Regions from separate parts of the Streptomyces sp. NPDC093591 genome, predicted to be linked through region 1. Evidence: riboswitches for the same ligand, from Rfam matches in the RefSeq annotation. Region 1 holds a riboswitch; each other region holds the start of a gene.
What was found. Region 1 has a riboswitch for cyclic di-AMP ahead of ACIREI_RS13755 (transglycosylase family protein). Riboswitches for the same ligand answer to the same signal wherever they lie in the genome.

Region 1 (4,425 bases):
CCGGCCCACCACGACGAACCCGCCCACGCCAAGGGCAAGACCGGCATTCCGGGTGAGCGCAAGGCCGAGTTGATGACGCACCTGCTGAACATCGACCCGCCCGACCACACCCGCCTGCGCAGGCTCGTCTCCAAGGCCTTCACCCCTCGCCGCGTCGCCGAGTTCGCCCCTCGGGTGCAGGAGCTCACGGACCACCTCATCGACGGGTTCGCGCAGAAGGGGAGCGCCGACCTGATCCACGAGTTCGCCTTCCCGCTGCCCATCTACGCCATCTGCGATCTGCTCGGCGTCCCCCGCGAGGACCAGGACGACTTCCGGGACTGGGCCGGCATGATGATCCGGCACCAAGGCGGACCCCGGGGCGGCGTCGCACGGTCCGTGAAGAAGATGCGCGGCTATCTCGCCGACCTCATCCACCGCAAGCGCGAGGCACTCCCCGACACCCCCACCCCCGGCGAGGACCTCATCTCCGGCCTCATCCGCGCCTCCGACCACGGCGAGCACCTCACCGAGAACGAGGCCGCCGCCATGGCCTTCATCCTGCTGTTCGCCGGCTTCGAGACGACGGTCAACCTCATCGGCAACGGCACCTACGCCCTGCTCACCCACCCCGAGCAGCGCGCCCGCCTGCAGACCTCCCTCGCCGCGGACGAGACCGCCCTCCTCGAAACCGGCATCGAGGAACTCCTGCGCTACGACGGCCCCGTCGAACTCGCCACCTGGCGCTTCGCCACCGAACCGCTCACCATCGGCGGACAGCACATCGCACCCGGCGATCCGGTCCTCGTCGTTCTGGCCGCCGCCGACCGTGACCCGGAGCGGTTCACGGACCCCGACGTCCTCGACCTCGGCCGCCGAGACAACCAGCACCTCGGCTACGGCCACGGCATCCACTACTGTCTCGGCGCCCCGCTCGCCCGCCTGGAGGGCCAGACCGCCCTCGCCACGCTCCTCACCCGGCTGCCGGATCTGGAACTCGCCGTGGATCCTGCCGAGTTGCGTTGGCGGGGCGGCCTCATCATGCGCGGACTGCGTACGCTTCCGGTGGAGTTCACCCCTGTTGGGTGAGTACGTCCACCGGCGCAAACGTGACACGCGCTCAAGTCTGTGATCTTCACGTGATCTGCGCGGCATTAACTTGTGACAAGTGATCGTCTGCCTATACGTTCACGGATCAATGACGGCGCCCAGGTTTCAAGCGCCGCGGTCACCGTTGTCTCGCGAAAGGTCCCCGCATGCTCTCCGGGAACGGTCGTCACCGTCGCCCCCGTCAAGCTCCGGCGCTCCTCGTCGCGGCCGGAGTGACCGGGTCCGCCATCGCCATCCCGCTCCTCGGCGCCACGGGCGCGAGCGCGGCCGAGGGCACCGTGTGGGACAAGGTGGCCGACTGTGAGAGCGGCGGCTCCTGGAGCGCCGACAACGGCGACGGCCACTACGGCGGACTGCAACTGACCCAGGACGACTGGGAGAAGTACGGCGGCCTCGACTACGCCTCCAGCCCCAACCTGGCGAGCCGCTCCCAGCAGATAGCCGTGGCCCAGGACATCCTCGCGGACCAGGGGACCAGCCCTTGGGGCACCTGTGCGGTGCTCAACGGGCTCACCCAGAAGTCCGGTTCGGTCGACCTCGACACCGGCGTCGAGGAGGACTCGCCCTCTGAAGTGTCCGGATCATCCGGATTGCTCGATTCATCCAACTCGTCGAGTTCATCGAGTTCGAATTCATCGGACTCGTCCGATACGGCGGACACGTCTGGCGACTCCTCGAATTCCTCCGACTCCTCGAACTCGCCGAGCGGCTCTTCCGGCGGCTCGTCCGAATCGTCCCCAGATTCCTCTCCTTCTTCCTCTTCGCCCTCTTCATCCTCTACGACGGACAACTCCTCGAAGTCCGATACATCCGCGAACACGAGCGCCTCACAGTCGCCTGACGGCTCTCCCATAGAGACGCCCGAGAGTGACAATCAGGACAACTCGGAGCAGGGAGAGGGCTCCCGGAGCCTCGTCGACACCGGGGCCATCGACTCCGGAACGACCGGCTCCGGGCGTCATCGTGGGCCCAGTGCCGACGAGAGCGAGGCGACCGAGAGCGCCGTCAAGTCCTCCGGCCGCCATGCCTCGTACACCGTCCGCGCCGGCGACACTCTCGCCTCCATCGCCGACTCCCTTGAGCTCGACGGCGGATGGTCCGCGCTGTACGACGCGAACAAGCGGGCCATCGGGACTGACGCGAACCACATCTTCCCCGGTCAGACCCTGGAAGTCCCCGCCGAATAAGGGGCGAACAGGGTGAAAAACAGCCCGAGTTCACGTCATGATTCGCGCTGAATGTCCGCTTTGAATGCAGTGAGAGATAGATCTCAGAAGCCCTGATCGTCTTTGAAATTCCCCGAATCGCGTGGCTACGGTCATGACCGCTCGTCACCACGAGCCCCGGCTGCCGCAACGCCGAATCCTGCCAGCGGCCGTACGGGAACAGTCGTCGCGTAAAGCGCCGTAGGCAGGAGCGGGGGACCCAAGGTAAGCGCCGGGTCCGGCAGTTGAGGCCCTTCGGGGCCGCACGGCCGGAGTCGGCTAGGGGTGAAGCCGCGCATCAGGAGCCGAAAGGCGACGTGCGCGGCCGGGCAACTCAACCGGCCCGAACCCGACAGCTCACCTCGCAGGCGTCGGTGAGGGGATCTCTCCATGCTGTTTTCCAGCAAGGGCAAGCACCGTCGTCCGTCCAAGGCCGCTCGCGCCATAGCCGTCGTCGGTGTCACCGGCGCCGCCGCCGTGGCCGCCCCGCTGATGGCGGCCGGCAGCGCCTCCGCCGCCACCGCCTCCGAGTGGGACGCCGTCGCCCAGTGCGAGTCCGGCGGCAACTGGTCGATCAACACCGGCAACGGTTACTACGGCGGTCTGCAGTTCTCCGCCTCCACCTGGGCCGCGTACGGCGGCACGGCGTACGCCTCCACCGCCGACCAGGCCACCAAGGCCCAGCAGATCGAGATCGCCGAGAAGGTCCTTGCGGGCCAGGGCAAGGGCGCCTGGCCGCACTGCGGCACCGGCCTGTCGAGCGCCGCCTACAACGGCTCCGGCTCCTCGTCGAGCGGCTCCTCGCAGAGCAGCGAGAGCACCACCCGCTCCACCGAGCAGCAGTCGGCCTCCCGCTCCAGCGAGCGTCCCGCCACCAAGAAGAGCACCAAGACCGTCACCACCCCGACCGGCGAGAAGGTCAAGAAGGGCGACGGCGAGTACAAGGTCGTCAAGGGTGACACCCTCAGCTCGATCGCCGCGGAGCACGGCGTCAAGGGCGGCTGGGAGAAGCTCTTCCAGCTGAACAAGGACATCGTCGAGGACGCGAACCTGATCTACCCGGGTCAGCAGCTGCACCTGAAGTAGTACCGACAGCTGAACCACAGCGCCCTCACATCCGTGGACCTCATAGTGGAGGTCCCGTGAGGGTCACCCCCCGTCCCCCACGGGCTCCCCGCTCCGGTGCGTCTTCCCCCGTACGCACCGGGGCGGGGCTTTTTCTTTCCCTGTATGTCACCCACCCTTTGTTCCGGCAGTGAACAATGGGTACGGTTCGGTCCTGTCCACGGGACGGTCGGTCGGCTGCCGACGTCCCCGAGGCGGTTAGGCTCTAGTCGCAAGGCTCACAGCCCCGCACTACCAGCGTCACATCCACGAAGGAGATGCTCGTGCCGTCCATCGACGTCGTCGTAGCCCGGGAAATCCTCGACTCGCGAGGCAACCCCACCGTCGAGGTCGAGGTCGGCCTCGACGACGGCAGCACGGGTCGTGCCGCCGTTCCGTCCGGCGCCTCCACCGGCGCCTTCGAGGCCATCGAGCTCCGCGACGGCGACCAGAACCGCTACCTCGGCAAGGGTGTCGAGAAGGCCGTCCTCGCCGTCATCGAGCAGATCGGCCCGGAGCTCGTCGGCTACGACGCCACCGAGCAGCGCCTGATCGACCAGGCCATGTTCGACCTGGACGCCACCGACAACAAGGGCTCCCTCGGCGCCAACGCCATCCTCGGCGTCTCGCTCGCCGTCGCCCACGCCGCCTCCGAGGCCAGCGACCTCCCGCTCTTCCGCTACCTGGGCGGCCCGAACGCGCACCTGCTGCCGGTGCCGATGATGAACATCCTGAACGGCGGCTCGCACGCCGACTCCAACGTGGACATCCAGGAGTTCATGATCGCCCCGATCGGCGCGGAGACCTTCTCCGAGGCCCTGCGCTGGGGCGCCGAGGTCTACCACACCCTCAAGAAGGTGCTGAAGACCAAGGGCCTGTCCACCGGCCTCGGTGACGAGGGCGGCTTCGCCCCGAACCTGGAGTCCAACCGCGCCGCCCTCGACCTCATCGTCGAGGCCATCAAGCAGGCCGGTTACGTCCCCGGCGAGCAGATCGCCCTCGCGCTGGACGTCGCCGCGTCCGAGTT
Region 2 (4,425 bases), on a different contig from region 1:
GAGGAGATCGTCCTCGCCTCCGACGCCGAGGGTGCGGACGCCGCCCTCGACCGGCTGGCGAAGCTGGTCTCCGAGGGCCTCGAGGAGCTTCCCGAGACGGTCTGAACGACCTGAGCGGGACCGCCGAGCAAACGGTGAAGCCGCGTCCGCCTTTCCGGCCGACGCGGCTTCGCTGTTTTCGGGCAGGCGGCCACGCTTTTGAGGCGGACAGCCGTGAGAATTAACGGCCGCACCCGAAAAAGGGCAGCGGGAATTCCCCGCCACCGAATATCACCTCTTTGTATACGGCGCCCGTGTTAATGTCGCAGGCTCGGCATGTTTACGGGATGTTGCGAATTCCTCACACGCTCCGCGCGCTCACCGGTGGAACCGAACCGCAGCCGGTGCGCGGCGATCGCGCGTTCGGTGTGCACTGCCGTGATCGCACGGGCGCGTTCGCCGTCGCCGCGCGCCACCGCGTCCACGATCGCGCCGTGCTCGGTCCAGGACTCCACAGGGTTGACCGGCGCGTCCACCGCGTACATCCAGGCGATCTTGTGCCGCAGCTGGGTCAGCATCGAGGTCAGGGCGGGGCTGCCGCAGGCCTGGGCCAGCGTCTCGTGGAACCAGCCGCCCAGGGAGCGCAGATCCTCGCTGTTGCCCCGCCTGGCCCGCTCCTGGCCCAGCCTGACCAGGCCGCGCAGAACCTTCAGATGGGCCTCGGTGCGCCGCTGGGCGGCCCGTGAGGCGCCGAGCGGCTCCAGGAGAGTGCGCATCTCGAGCAGGTCGGCGGCCTCCTGCTCGGTCGGTTCGGCCACGCACGCGCCCGCGTGCCGCCGGGTCACGACGAAGCCCTCCGCCTCCAGGGTGCGCAGGGCCTCCCGCACGGGGACGCGGGAGACGCCGTATCGGCGCGCGAGGAGTTCCTCGGTGAGCCGGCTGCCGCGCTCGTAGACACCGGCGACGATGTCGTCCCGGATCGCGGTGCATACCGAGTGCGCCGGAATACGCATGACCGACCTCCGCCTTAATCCCCGTGAAACGTCGACGAATGACGTGTGTTCAGTGACTCTATTGCAACCTGCTGGAATTTCCGATGGCGGGTCGGAATCCATGGATATTTTTTGGACAGCCGGTCGTCCGAAACGCCGAAAGCCCCGGCTCGGGGAGCCGGGGCCCAAGAGGCGGAGCTTGCGTCGTCAGACGTTCACGCCGTGGGAGCGGAGGTAGGCGACGGGGTCGATGTCGGAGCCGTACTCCGCCGTCGTGCGGGCCTCGAAGTGCAGGTGCGCTCCGGTGACGTTGCCGGTGGCGCCGGACAGGCCTATCTGCTGGCCGGGGGTGACGGTCTGGCCCACCGAGACGCCTATGGAGGACAGGTGGCCGTACTGGGTGTACGTCCCGTCGTTCATCTTGATCACGATGCTGTTGCCGTACGACCCGCCCCAGCCGGCCTCCACGACGGTGCCCGAGCCGACCGCGTGGACGGAGGTGCCGCTGGCGGCGTGAAAGTCGACGCCCGTGTGGCTGCCGGAGGACCAGACGGCGCCGCCGGCCTTGTAGCCGGTGGAGACGTACGAGCCGGAGATCGGGGCGACGTAGGACAGCAGGCGCTGGCGCTCGGCCTCGCGGGCGGCGCGCTCCTTGGCCTCGCGCTCCTGCTTGGCCTTCTCGGCCGCCTTCTTGCGCGCGGCCTCCTCGGCGGCCTTCTTCCGGGCCGCGGCCTCCTCGGCGGCCTGCTCCTGGGCGGCGGCCTGGGCGTCGATCTGGTCGGCGATCGAGTCCTCGATCGTGACGACGGGGATGAGGCCGGTCTGCTCGGCGGCGGGTTCGGCGGCGAGCGCCGGGGCGGCGAGGGTGCCCATGACGCCGGTGGCGGTGAGAGCCGCGACGCCGGCCGCGCGGGCGGTGGAGCGTTCGAACCGGCTGGGGCGACGGTGCTTCCCGGTGGGACGGTTCTTCCCGGTGGCGCAGGTGAACGCCATGAAGTGGCTGGTCCTTTCCTTCCTTCTCGCCTACCGGGTTAGCTGACGGGTTCGGAGCAGGAAGGTCTCCTACGGACCCCCTCGCGGCTGCGCGGGCGTCCGATTCACCCCAGGGACTACGGTGGGTCCCCGGCTCCCCTGGCTCGCGCCGTACGGGGACTCGGCGATGGCTGTCCGGTGCCGCGGGCGCGGCGCACTGCCTGACGGACAGCCCGGAAGACGCTAAGCGGCACGACTTTCAATCCCCAAACGGATCGCGGCTTTTGTAGCGCATCCCACAGGCCAGACAGGCAACCTTTCCCTCAATTCGGGCATAAAGGGGCCCTGGTGGCTTCGAAGTCACCAAGGCCCCTTACGCGTGCGTGCCGTCGCCCGGCGCGGTGTCCGGGCGCGGTGTCCGCCTGCTACTCGGCTGCCACGACGGTGACTTCGCCGATGCCGAGGGCCTCGACAGGTTCCCGGATCTCGGCCGCGTCGCCGACGAGGATCGTCACCAGACGGTTCACCGGGAAGGCGCTCACGGCCGCCGCGGTGGCCTCGACGGTGCCGGTCGCGGCGAGCCGCTGGTACAGCGTCGCCTGGTAGTCGTCGGGCAGGTGCTGCTCGACCTGGTCGGCCAACGTGTTCGCCACGGAGGCGGCCGTCTCGTACTTCAGCGGCGCCACCCCGACGAGGTTCTGCACGGCGAAGTCCCGCTCGGCGTCGGTGAGCCCCTCATCGGCGACCCCGCGCAGGACCTTCCAGAGGTCGTCCAGCGCCGGGCCGGTGTTCGGGGTGTCGACCGAGCCGCTGATGGCGAGCATGGCCGCGCCCGTGCCGTCCGGGGCCGAGCGCAGGACCTGCCCGAACGCGCGCACACCGTAGGTGTAGCCCTTCTCCTCGCGCAGGACCTTGTCCAGGCGGGAGGTGAGGGTGCCGCCGAGGCAGTAGGTGCCGAGCACCTGCGCGGGCCACACGCGGTCGTGCCGGTCGGGGCCGATGCGGCCGATCAGCAGCTGCGTCTGCACGGCTCCGGGGCGGTCCACGATGACGACGCGCCCGGTGTCGTCCGCGGTCACCGGCGGCACGGGCCGGGGCTGGGCCGGGGAGCCGGTCCAGGCGCCCAGGGTGTCGCCCAGCAGGGCGTCGAGGTCCACGCCCGTGAGGTCGCCGACGACCACGACGGTGGAGGTGGCGGGGCGCACGTGCCGCTCGTAGAAGGCGCGCACGGCCGCGGAGTCGATGCCCGCGACCGTGTCCTCGGTGCCCTGACGCGGGCGGGACATACGAGAGGTCGCCGGGAACAGCTGCCTGGAGAGCTCCTTGGCGGCGCGGCGCGAGGGGTTGGCCAGCTCGTGCGGGATCTCGTCGAGCCGGTTGCGCACCAGGCGCTCGACCTCGGCGTCGTCGAACAGGGGCGCCCTGAGGGCGTCGGCGAGCAGGCCGAGCGCCTTGGGCAGGCGGGAGACCGGAACCTCGAGGCTGACGCGGATGCCGGGGTGGTCGGCGTAGGCGTCGAGCGTGGCGCCGCAGCGCTCCAGTTCGGCGGCGAACTCCTCGGCGGTGTGCTTGTCGGTGCCCTCGGAGAAGGCGCGCGCCATGATCGTGGCGATGCCGTCGAGCCCCTTCGGCTCGGCGTCCAGCGGCGTGTCCAGGAGCACCTCGACGGCGATGACCTGCTGGCCGGGGCGGTGGCAGCGCAGGACCGTCAGGCCGTTGTCCAGCTTGCCGCGCTCGGGCGCCGGGAACGCCCAGGGCCGGGCCTCGCCGGCCTGGGGCTGCGGGTGGAAGTCCATGCTGGCGAGCTCGGTCACTGCGCCGACTCCTCGTTCTCGTCGGTGGTCTCGGCTGCCTCGAGGTCCTCTGCCTCGGCTGCGGTCGGCTCGTACACGAGCACCGCGCGGTTGTCGGGGCGCAGGCGGGCCCTGGCCACCGCCTGGACCTCCTCGGCGGTGACGTCGAGGACGCGCTGTACGGCGGTGAAGGCGAGCTGCGGGTCGCCGAACAGGACCGCGTACCGGCACAGTTCGTCGGCGCGGCCCGCGACGGTGCCGAGCCGGTCCAGCCACTCGCGCTCCAGCTGGGCCTGTGCGCGCTCCATCTCCTCGGCGGTGGGGCCGTCCGCGGCGAAGCGGGCGAGCTCCTCGTCGACGGCGGCCTCGATGACGGGCACCTCGACATCGCCGGAGGTCTTCACGTCCAGCCAGCCCAGGGAGGGCGCTCCGGCCAGGCGCAGCAGTCCGAACCCGGCCGCCACGGCCGTACGGTCGCGGCGGACCAGGCGGTTGTAGAGGCGGGAGGACTCGCCGCCGCCGAGGACGGTCAGCGCCAGGTCGGCCGCGTCGCACTCGCGCGTGCCGTCCGCCGGGAGCCGGTAGGCGGCCATCATCGCGCGCGCCGGGACGTTCTCCTCGACGACCTCGCGCAGCTGCTCGCCGATGATCTCGGGCAGCGAGCCGTCGCGCGGCTCGGGCTTGCCGTC
Region 3 (4,425 bases), on a different contig from region 1:
GCTACGCCCGGACAGATTCCGCCGGGTGATCGGGTACTTGTCCAGCTTCACGCAGATGCCAGGCGGCAACCCCTACCCCGAACTCATCCCCCAGGTCCCTCGCAAGCCGCTGCGCATCTTCATGCAAGCGGGCCATCGTGACCTGCGCTGGAACGAGCCCGAGGCAAACTGGCTCGCCAACAACCTGCGCGTCGCGGCCGCGCTCGCCGAAGCCGGCTACGACTTCCGCCTCGTCCTGGGCGACGGCGGCCACAGCCCCAACCACGGCGGTGTCCTGCTTCCCGATGCCCTCCGCTGGCTGTGGCGGTCGGACGACAGCCCGGACCAACCGGTGGACTGAGCGCGGCGACTTCGTAGAGGCGACCGTCCCGGATCCGGTTCATGGTGCTCCGGACGTCGTGCGCTGACGTCGTGCGCTTCCGTGTCCCCCGCGGACGGCACGCGAAGTCTCCCCTACTGGTCGACCTCGGCCCGCGCCCAGAGGGCGGCAAAGATCTGGGGGCATGGGCTACGTGTTGAAGCCATGTCCCTGGATGCCTGGCGCGATCGCGATCTGCCTGATGCCGCCCGAGAGGGATACATGATCGGCATCAACTGGAGCGGACCGCCTCGTCGGCTGGAGCTTCACTCCAATGGAAGTTCTCAACCGACTGGCGGCGAGTGACTAGCTCGCGGCGCCGCTTCACACAGAGCGCAGTCGCCGCCAACAGATGCGTGCGCATCCGAGAATGAGGAACGCTTCGTGGATGTCGTCGCGTATCTCCCAGCGGATGCGCAGGCGGCGGAACCAGTGCAGGTGGGCGAACGCGCGCTCGACGACCCAGCGTTGGGTGCCCAGGCCGGAGCCGTGCTCGGCGGCGGGCGATCTGCGGCTTCACGCCGAGGGCCCAGACCAGGCGGCGCCAAGGAGTTCTAAGTCGATCCTGTACCGGAATCGGCTGCCTCAGGGGCGACCGGAGTGGGGCGTCTCCGGCTGGGAAGCCCGCCGGGGAGCGTTCGACCAGGGTGCGGCACTGAACAGCAGCGGACGGCCCGGCCCTCGGCCAACACGCCGCACTGCGCCTACGGGGTTCTGACTGTGGTTCCGTGGAAGCACAGTCAGAACCCATGGGCCGCCGAGTCACACTCAGGCGGGCCGTATCGCGCTGTGGATCGCCGACTCGCCGGCGTAATGGATCGACTCCTCGCGGATGACTGCCCCGGGTCCCGGGGCGTGGATCATCATGCCGTTGCCGGAGTAGATGCCGACGTGGCCGATGTGGAAGAGGACCAGGTCGCCGGGTTCGAGGTAGGTGAGGGCGATTCCCTGGCCGGCCGTCGCCTGCTCCGGTGCGGTGCGCGGGAGGGTGATGCCGGCGGCCTTCCACGCGGCCTGGGTGAGGCCGGGACCGTCGTAGGCGTCCGGGCCCGTCGTGCCCCAGACGCAGGGTTTGCCGAGTTGGGCTCGGGCGAAGGAGAGGGCTCGTACGGCTCGTGTGTCCTGCGGGGCCGTCGCGGTGAGGGGGGTGCTCCTGTCGAGGGCCTGGCTCGTCGGGGTGGGCCAAGCCGTCGTGCCGGGCGGGACCGTGGTGAGGTCGGCTGCGGACTGCGCCTGCAGTGCCTGCCACTGGGCCTCGGCCGAGGGCTGGACCTGGGGTGCGGTGGCACTCCAGGTGTCTGCGGCGGGCAGGGCCTCGGCGGCCGCGAGCGGCGTGCCCTGCTGGGCGGTGTACGCGGACAGCACCTCGCGGGCCCGGGCGAGTTTGTGCTGGTTCTGCTCCTTGGCCGCCCGTAGCGAGGACCGCTGCTGGGGCTCGGCCGCTGTTTCGGCGGTCGGAGTGGGCAGCGCAAGGGCCGACTGGGCGTTCGCGTCGGTCTGCGTGGTCTCCTGCGGGGCTGTCGGAGCGGCAGGCAGGGCGGCGATCGGGCCGGAGGTCAGCTCCGCCACGGGCGCTGTCCCCGTCGCCGGAGCGGACGTCAACTCGGCGACCGGCGCGGCGGGCAGCTCCAGTGCGGCGCGGCCGGGCGCCTCCCGCCCACGGTCGGTGAGACCGTCCCCCGCAATCTCCGCCGGGCGGGCGCGCCGTGCCTCGGCGGGTCGCTCCGGCGTTCTGTCGGCTGGGAGCGCTGCCGGAACGATCGGACCCAGCTTGGAGCGGGCCGCGTCGAACCACTGCCGGGCGACTTGGTCGAGAGCGGGGTCGCCGCGCCTGCCCTCGTCGCCCCGGGGTGCGGTGGCGGGTGTGCCTGCGGCGCCCGTCGGCCGTTCGGCTCGCTTGCGCGATCCCGTCGCCGCCGCGCGGGTGGCGTTGAAGGTTCCCGTGTCGGACTCGGCCCGGTCGTAGAGGGAGCTGACCCGCCGGCTGACCTCCTCACGGCTCGGTGTCTCGTCCCCGACGGAGGGGGCGGCGTTGGCCGTCTGTGCGAGCAGGGCCACAGAGGTGAGGGCCGCCGACGCGAGTGCGGAATTGCGCATGCCGGGGAGGCTCAAAGCCCCCGGACGCGCGGTGCGTTCCGGCGCCATGGGCGACGTACTCCTTCCGTGCTCCGCCTACCGGGTTAGCGGTGGGGGTCCCCCCAGACCGTTCAGGTACTGGGGGAGGGTTCGGGCGGTCGGTCCGGAAGGTGTGCCCTACGACCCTTGCCTCGAAGGGCAGTCGGCCGATTCACCCCAAGTTCGGTTGGGTCCCCGGCTCCAGTGGCCCTGCGGGCGCACCGGACTCGGCGGAAGCCGCGCGTCCCGACGGGGTTCGCCGGAGGTCGTCGTGCGGCCTGAGGCGTAACCTAACCAACTTGTGTCCCTCTCGTGAAGGTTGACATGTGAAATGTCCGATACGTTTTTGTGACCTTCGACTCCCGGAGTCCATCGAGGCCCGAACTCACCTCGCCGCGCGCTGACTTCGCCACGCGCTGTAGTGGTCCAGGACCGTCTGCTCGATCGGACGGTAGGTGATGCCCAGTTCGTTCACGCTCCGGCTGTTGTCCACCCGGAAGCGGATGCCGAGGTGTTTGCGGATGTAGTCCTGCGTCAGACCGAAGGCCGGGCCCAGAAGGCGTACCGGCCAGTGGGGGAGGGCGGTGCGCGGGAGGCGGAGGTCGCGGGGGTGGCGGGTGCGGATGATGCGGGCCATCTCGTGGAAGGACGTCATGGTCCGGTCGGCGACGATGTAGCGGCCCTTCGCCTCCGGGTTCTCCGCGGCCGCGATGTGCGCGTCGGCCACCTCGCGGACGTCCGCCGTGGTGAAGCTGAAGTCCGGGGCGCCGTAGAAGAAGTAGCCCTTGAACAGTTCCTCCAGCAGGAACAGGCTGCCGGACTCCGAGGCCGGGGTGAGGGAAGGGCCCAGGATCAGGCCCGGGTTGACCGACACCATCCGCCAGCGGCCCTGGGCGGCCTCCGCGTCCCACGCCGCGCGTTCCGCGACCGTCTTGGCGTAGTGGTAGGGGTTGTTCTCGACCGTGCTGGTGGTGTTGAAGTACCGCTCCGACAGCACCGCGTCGTCCATGGTCAGTACGTCCGCGTAGTCCCCGAAGATCGCGCCCACGGTGGAGGTGAGGACGAGCCTGTCGACCGTGGGCGTCCGCTCGACGGCGGCCAGTACGTTGCGTGTGCCGAGCAGGGCCGGGTCGACCATGTCCCGTCGACCGTCCCCGATCTTCTCCGGCATGCGGAACGGCGACGCCACGTGGAACACCACCCGGCAGCCGCTCATCGCCTCGTCGAAGGAGCCCTCCTTCAGCAAGTCCGCATCGAACAACGACAGTTGGCCGGGCCGCGCTTCCTGCATCTCCCGCAGCGGCCGCACCTTCGCCGCGTCGGCCGTACTGCGCACGGTGGCATGGACCCGATACCCGCGCTCCAGAAGCCGCTTGACCAGATGACTCCCGACGAACCCGCTGCCGCCGGTCACCAACACGTCTGTCGAGCCGTCCATGTCCACGCCCTCCACCCCTCCCGTCGTGTGGTCGGGGGTCACCTTATGGGCGTCGAACGGCTACCGGTGCGCCAGTGTCCGGTGCGCGCCGCAGCGCCGTCCGGCCTCGCCCTGCGCACCGGCCGCGGCCGGCATCCGCGGTGCGTTCCTCACGACGGACGATCCCGACAGCCCTCACCTGCTCTCCGACCGCATCACCGCCGAGCTCCACGTCGGCCATGCGGATCGGAACTCGACCAGCCCGGCCGCCGAGCCGACGGAACGGCATTGGGCGGCCCCACCCGTTCGCCCAATGCCGTCGCCGTAAGCCTCCGGCCGTCACCAGCGCGGCAGCCGGAGTTCGTACCCCGGTTGGATCCGCCGCATGTAGCCGGTGTCGTCGCGGGAGCGCACGCCCGAGTCGATGTACAGCCGGTGCAGTCGGTTCAGGGCGTCGTGGTCGAGTTCCACGCCGAGGCCTGGGCCGGTGGGGACCTCGACCGCGCCGTCGCGCAGTTCCAGGGCGCCGGGGACG
Region 4 (4,425 bases), on a different contig from region 1:
CCTCGCGGACGTAGGCGCCGGGCTTCGGGGCGTGGATCATCATGCCGTTGCCGATGTAGATGCCCACGTGGGTGACGTCGTCGTAGAAGAAGATCAGGTCGCCGGGCTGGGCGTTGGAGAGGGAGACCGTGGTGCCGGCGTTGACCTGGTCGTAGGTGACGCGGGGGATGTCGACGCCTGCGGCCTTCCAGGCGGCCTGGGTGAGGCCGGAGCAGTCGTAGGAGTCGGGGCCGGTGGCGCCCCAGACGTACGGCTTGCCTATCTGGGAGCGGGCGAAGGCCAGGGCTTTGTCGGCCTTCGTGGCGTACGAGGAGTCCGAGGTGGACGAGTCCGAGGTGCTGGAGTCGGACGAGGACTCGCTGCTCTCCTGCTGCTGGGCCGCCTCCTGGCGTTGGCGCTCCGCCTCGGCCTGTTGGCGGGCCAGTTCCGCCGCCTTGCGTGCGGCCTCCTCCTGCTTGCGCTTCTCGATCGCGGCGAGGCGTGCCTTCTCCTCCGCCGTCAGCTTCGAGAGGAGCTCGCGTGCGTCGGCGAGCTTCCTCTGGACGGTGGTCTTGGCGGTCTGCAGGTCGTTCTGCGACTCGGTGAGCGTCTCGAGGCTCTGGGTGGCCTCCTGGCGCTTCGTCATCGTCGCGGACTGCTGCGTGAAGTAGTCGTCGACCGCTTCCTTCTGACGGCCGGTCATACGGTCCATCAGCTGGGTCTGGTCGAAGTAGTCCTGCGGGGTGTCCGCGAGGAGGAAGGTCGCCGTGTCGGGGGCTGCGGCGCCGGTGCGGTACTGGGCGGCGGCGTTGCGGCCGAGTTCCTCGCGCGCGTCGTTCAGCTTCTGGGTGCGCTTGGCCACGTCGTCGAGGAGGGTGTCGACGCGCTTGCGCTGCTTCGCGGTCTTCTCCTTGGCCGCGTTGTACTTCTCGGTGGCCGACTCCGCCTGGCGGTAGAGGTCGTCGACCTTCTTCTCGACCTCTTCGAGGCTCGGCTTGTCGTCCGCCGAGGGGCTCGCGTTGGCCGTCTGGGACAGCAGGGCCACGGAGGTGAGGGCCGCCGTGGCGAGGGCGGGGGTCCGTATGCCTGCTACGCGCGTACCCGCGGGACGCGACTTGCGGTGCGACGCCAAGGGAGGCGACTCCTTCCGTACTCCGCCTACCGAGTTAGCTGTCGGGTTCGGGCGGGTGGTCCGGAAGGGTTGCCCTACGGCCTGTCCCTGGACGGGATCGGGCCGATTCACCCCAAGTTCGGTGGGTCCCCGGCTCCGGCAGCGCGGCGGCGTACCGGACTCGGCGGAGGCCGTGCGGCCCGGCGACGTTCGCCGGTGGGGGTCGTACGGCCTGCCCGGCACGGTAGCCAACTCGTGTGGCCCCTGTGAAGGTTGATGTTCGATATGCCCGATACATTTTCGTGACCTTGGGTCAGGGCGTTGGGGGCGGGGGGTGGTGGGGGTGGGTGTGGGGTGGTGTGTGACTGGTTGGGTGGAGTGTGGACTTTTAGTCGTCTTTGGTCGTCGGTGAGGGGTCAGGGGCTTGGCGGGTAGTGCGGGTTCGGGTTGGTTTCGGACCGTGACGGGGTGGGTGTGGAGGGTGAGGGGGGTGTCGGCGGTGGTCGGGCCTGGAAGATCATCTGGTTGTGAAACCGACGATGTTCTCGGGGTGGCCGCGGGCTGTCAGTGGGGCGCCCTAGACTCGGAGAGCGATGAGCAGCCTCTTTGATGACAGCTTCCTGGCGGACCTCCAGGCCCCTCGCGGCCACGAGGAAGAACTTCCGCCGCCGCCCGAGGACGATCACACTCCGGAGCCGGTTCCGGACGATCTGTTCGGCGGGAAGTTCGACGTGCCTCCGGACCGGGACGCCTACTACCGCGACGGCGCCCCGCGCCCGGCCATCGACGCGGCCGCGCTGCTGGAGGGGCTGAACGAGAACCAGCGTGCGGCCGTCGTCCACGCCGGCGGCCCGCTGCTCATCGTGGCCGGTGCCGGGTCCGGCAAGACGCGGGTGCTCACCCACCGCATCGCCCATCTGCTCGCCGAGCGGAATGTGCACCCGGGGCAGATCCTCGCGATCACCTTCACCAACAAGGCCGCGGGCGAGATGAAGGAGCGTGTCGAGCAGCTCGTCGGCCCGCGCGCGAACGCGATGTGGGTGATGACCTTCCACAGTGCGTGCGTGCGCATCCTGCGCAGAGAGAGCAAGAAGCTCGGGTTCACGTCTTCCTTCTCGATCTACGACGCCGCCGACAGCAAGCGGCTCATGGCGCTCGTCTGCCGGGATCTGGATCTTGACCCGAAGAGGTTCCCGCCCAAGTCCTTCAGCGCCAAGATCAGCAACCTGAAGAACGAGCTGATCGACGAGGAGGACTTCGCCGCTCAGGCGACGGACGGCTTCGAGAAGACCCTCGCCCAGGCCTACGCCATGTACCAGTCGCGGTTGCGGGAGGCCAACGCCCTCGACTTCGACGACCTGATCATGACGACGGTCAACCTGCTGCGCGCCTTCCCGGACGTCGCCGAGCACTACCGCCGTCGCTTCCGCCATGTGCTGGTGGACGAGTACCAGGACACCAACCACGCGCAGTACGCCCTCGTGCGCGAGCTCGTCGGGACCAGCGAGCACCCGGTCGACGTACCGCCCAGCGAGGACGACATCCCGCCCGCCGAGCTGTGTGTCGTGGGCGACGCCGACCAGTCGATCTACGCCTTCCGCGGCGCGACCATCCGCAACATCCTCCAGTTCGAGGAGGACTACCCGGACGCGACGACCATCCTGCTGGAGCAGAACTACCGTTCCACGCAGACGATCCTGACCGCCGCCAACGCGGTCATCGAGCGCAACGAGTCGCGCCGCCCCAAGAACCTGTGGACCAACGCGGGCGCGGGCGCCCGCATCACCGGCTATGTCGCCGACACCGAGCACGACGAGGCACAGTTCGTCGCCGACGAGATAGACCGACTGACCGATGCGGGGGAGGCGAAGGCCGGCGACGTCGCGGTCTTCTACCGTACGAACGCCCAGTCCCGTGTCTTCGAAGAAGTCTTCATCCGCGTCGGCCTGCCCTACAAGGTCGTCGGCGGGGTGCGGTTCTACGAGCGCAAGGAGGTCCGGGACGTCCTGGCCTACCTGCGGGTGCTGGCCAATCCCGAGGACTCCGTGCCACTGCGGCGGATTCTGAACGTGCCCAAGCGGGGCATCGGCGAGCGTGCCGAGGCGATGATCGACGCCCTGTCCCAGCGCGAGAAGATCAGCTTCCCGCAGGCGCTCAAGCGCGTCGACGAGGCGTACGGCATGGCCGCGCGCTCGACCAACGCCGTCAAGCGGTTCAACACGCTGATGGAGGAGCTCCGTACGATCGTCGAGTCCGGCGTGGGACCGGCGACCGTCCTGGAAGCGGTGCTCGAACGCACCGGCTATCTCGCCGAGTTGCAGGCCTCCACCGACCCGCAGGACGAGACCCGGATCGAAAACCTCCAGGAACTCGCCGCCGTGGCGCTGGAGTTCGAGCAGGAGTCGGAGGAGGGGGAGGCGTCAGCCGGCCTCGCCGCCTTCCTGGAGCGGGTTGCACTGGTCGCCGACTCCGACCAGATCCCCGACGAGGACGAGGACGGCTCCGGCGTCATCACCCTGATGACCCTGCACACCGCCAAGGGCCTGGAGTTCCCGGTCGTCTTCCTCACCGGCATGGAGGACGGCGTCTTCCCGCACATGCGTGCCCTCGGCCAGACCAAGGAGCTGGAGGAGGAGCGGCGGCTCGCCTACGTGGGCATCACGCGCGCGCGTGAGCGGCTTTATCTGACGCGGTCGTCGATGCGGAGCGCGTGGGGGCAGCCGTCGTACAACCCGCCGTCCCGCTTCCTGGAGGAGATCCCGGCGCAGCACGTCGACTGGAAGCGCACGGGCGCGTCCGCGCTGGTCTCCTCCGGCCCGGCGTCCGGTGTGGCCGCCTCACTGTCCTCGTCCCGCTCGCGCTCCGCGGCCTCGGGCGCGTCCGGTTTCGCCACGCGCCGTACCTCGGAGAAGCCGGTCGCCCAATTGGCGGTCGGGGACCGGGTCACGCACGACCAGTTCGGGCTGGGCACCGTGATGGCGGTCAAGGGCACCGGCGCGAACGCCGAGGCGACGATCGACTTCGGGGACACCAAGCCGAAGCGGTTGCTGTTGCGGTACGCGCCGGTGGAGAAGCTCTAGCAGCGCTGACAAGTGTGCGCCCCCGTTGTAGATCGGGGGCGCACATCGAAGTCGATGAAGTCGTCGGCCGTCGGCCGGTTACGACGGGTCGAGGCCGTGGCTGCGCAGCCAGGGAAGCGGGTCTATGGCCGAGCTGCCACCCGGCCGTACCTCGAAGTGCAGGTGCGGGCCGGTCGAGTTGCCGGAGTTGCCGGAGTACGCGATCGGGTCGCCGGCCTTCACCGTCGTACCGGAGGCGACGCGGTAGCTGGAGAG

Region 2: another riboswitch for cyclic di-AMP. It lies ahead of ACIREI_RS39265 (M23 family metallopeptidase); the one in region 1 lies ahead of ACIREI_RS13755 (transglycosylase family protein).
Region 3: another riboswitch for cyclic di-AMP. It lies ahead of ACIREI_RS00715 (NlpC/P60 family protein); the one in region 1 lies ahead of ACIREI_RS13755 (transglycosylase family protein).
Region 4: another riboswitch for cyclic di-AMP. It lies ahead of ACIREI_RS23450 (NlpC/P60 family protein); the one in region 1 lies ahead of ACIREI_RS13755 (transglycosylase family protein).

The regions. Positions count from the first base shown of each region.
Region 1 is NZ_JBIWIY010000005.1:328,605-333,029, forward strand. It holds gene ACIREI_RS13745 (cytochrome P450) at 1-1,068, shown strand, start outside; gene ACIREI_RS13750 (transglycosylase family protein) at 1,236-2,276, shown strand; cyclic di-AMP (ydaO/yuaA leader) riboswitch at 2,482-2,680, shown strand; gene ACIREI_RS13755 (transglycosylase family protein) at 2,685-3,380, shown strand; gene eno (phosphopyruvate hydratase) at 3,677-4,425, shown strand, end outside.
Region 2 is NZ_JBIWIY010000023.1:95,473-99,897, reverse strand. It holds gene ACIREI_RS39275 (HPr family phosphocarrier protein) at 1-105, shown strand, start outside; gene ACIREI_RS39270 (GntR family transcriptional regulator) at 297-992, opposite strand; gene ACIREI_RS39265 (M23 family metallopeptidase) at 1,179-1,964, opposite strand; cyclic di-AMP (ydaO/yuaA leader) riboswitch at 1,978-2,140, opposite strand; gene ACIREI_RS39260 (M16 family metallopeptidase) at 2,369-3,757, opposite strand; gene ACIREI_RS39255 (M16 family metallopeptidase) at 3,754-4,425, opposite strand, start outside.
Region 3 is NZ_JBIWIY010000001.1:159,935-164,359, forward strand. It holds gene ACIREI_RS00705 (alpha/beta hydrolase) at 1-340, shown strand, start outside; partial or broken gene ACIREI_RS00710 (transposase) at 683-905, opposite strand; gene ACIREI_RS00715 (NlpC/P60 family protein) at 1,127-2,455, opposite strand; cyclic di-AMP (ydaO/yuaA leader) riboswitch at 2,512-2,716, opposite strand; gene ACIREI_RS00720 (NAD-dependent epimerase/dehydratase family protein) at 2,859-3,911, opposite strand; gene ACIREI_RS00725 (glucarate dehydratase family protein) at 4,230-4,425, opposite strand, start outside.
Region 4 is NZ_JBIWIY010000011.1:8,415-12,839, forward strand. It holds gene ACIREI_RS23450 (NlpC/P60 family protein) at 1-1,111, opposite strand, end outside; cyclic di-AMP (ydaO/yuaA leader) riboswitch at 1,120-1,287, opposite strand; gene pcrA (DNA helicase PcrA) at 1,684-4,170, shown strand; gene ACIREI_RS23460 (M23 family metallopeptidase) at 4,249-4,425, opposite strand, start outside.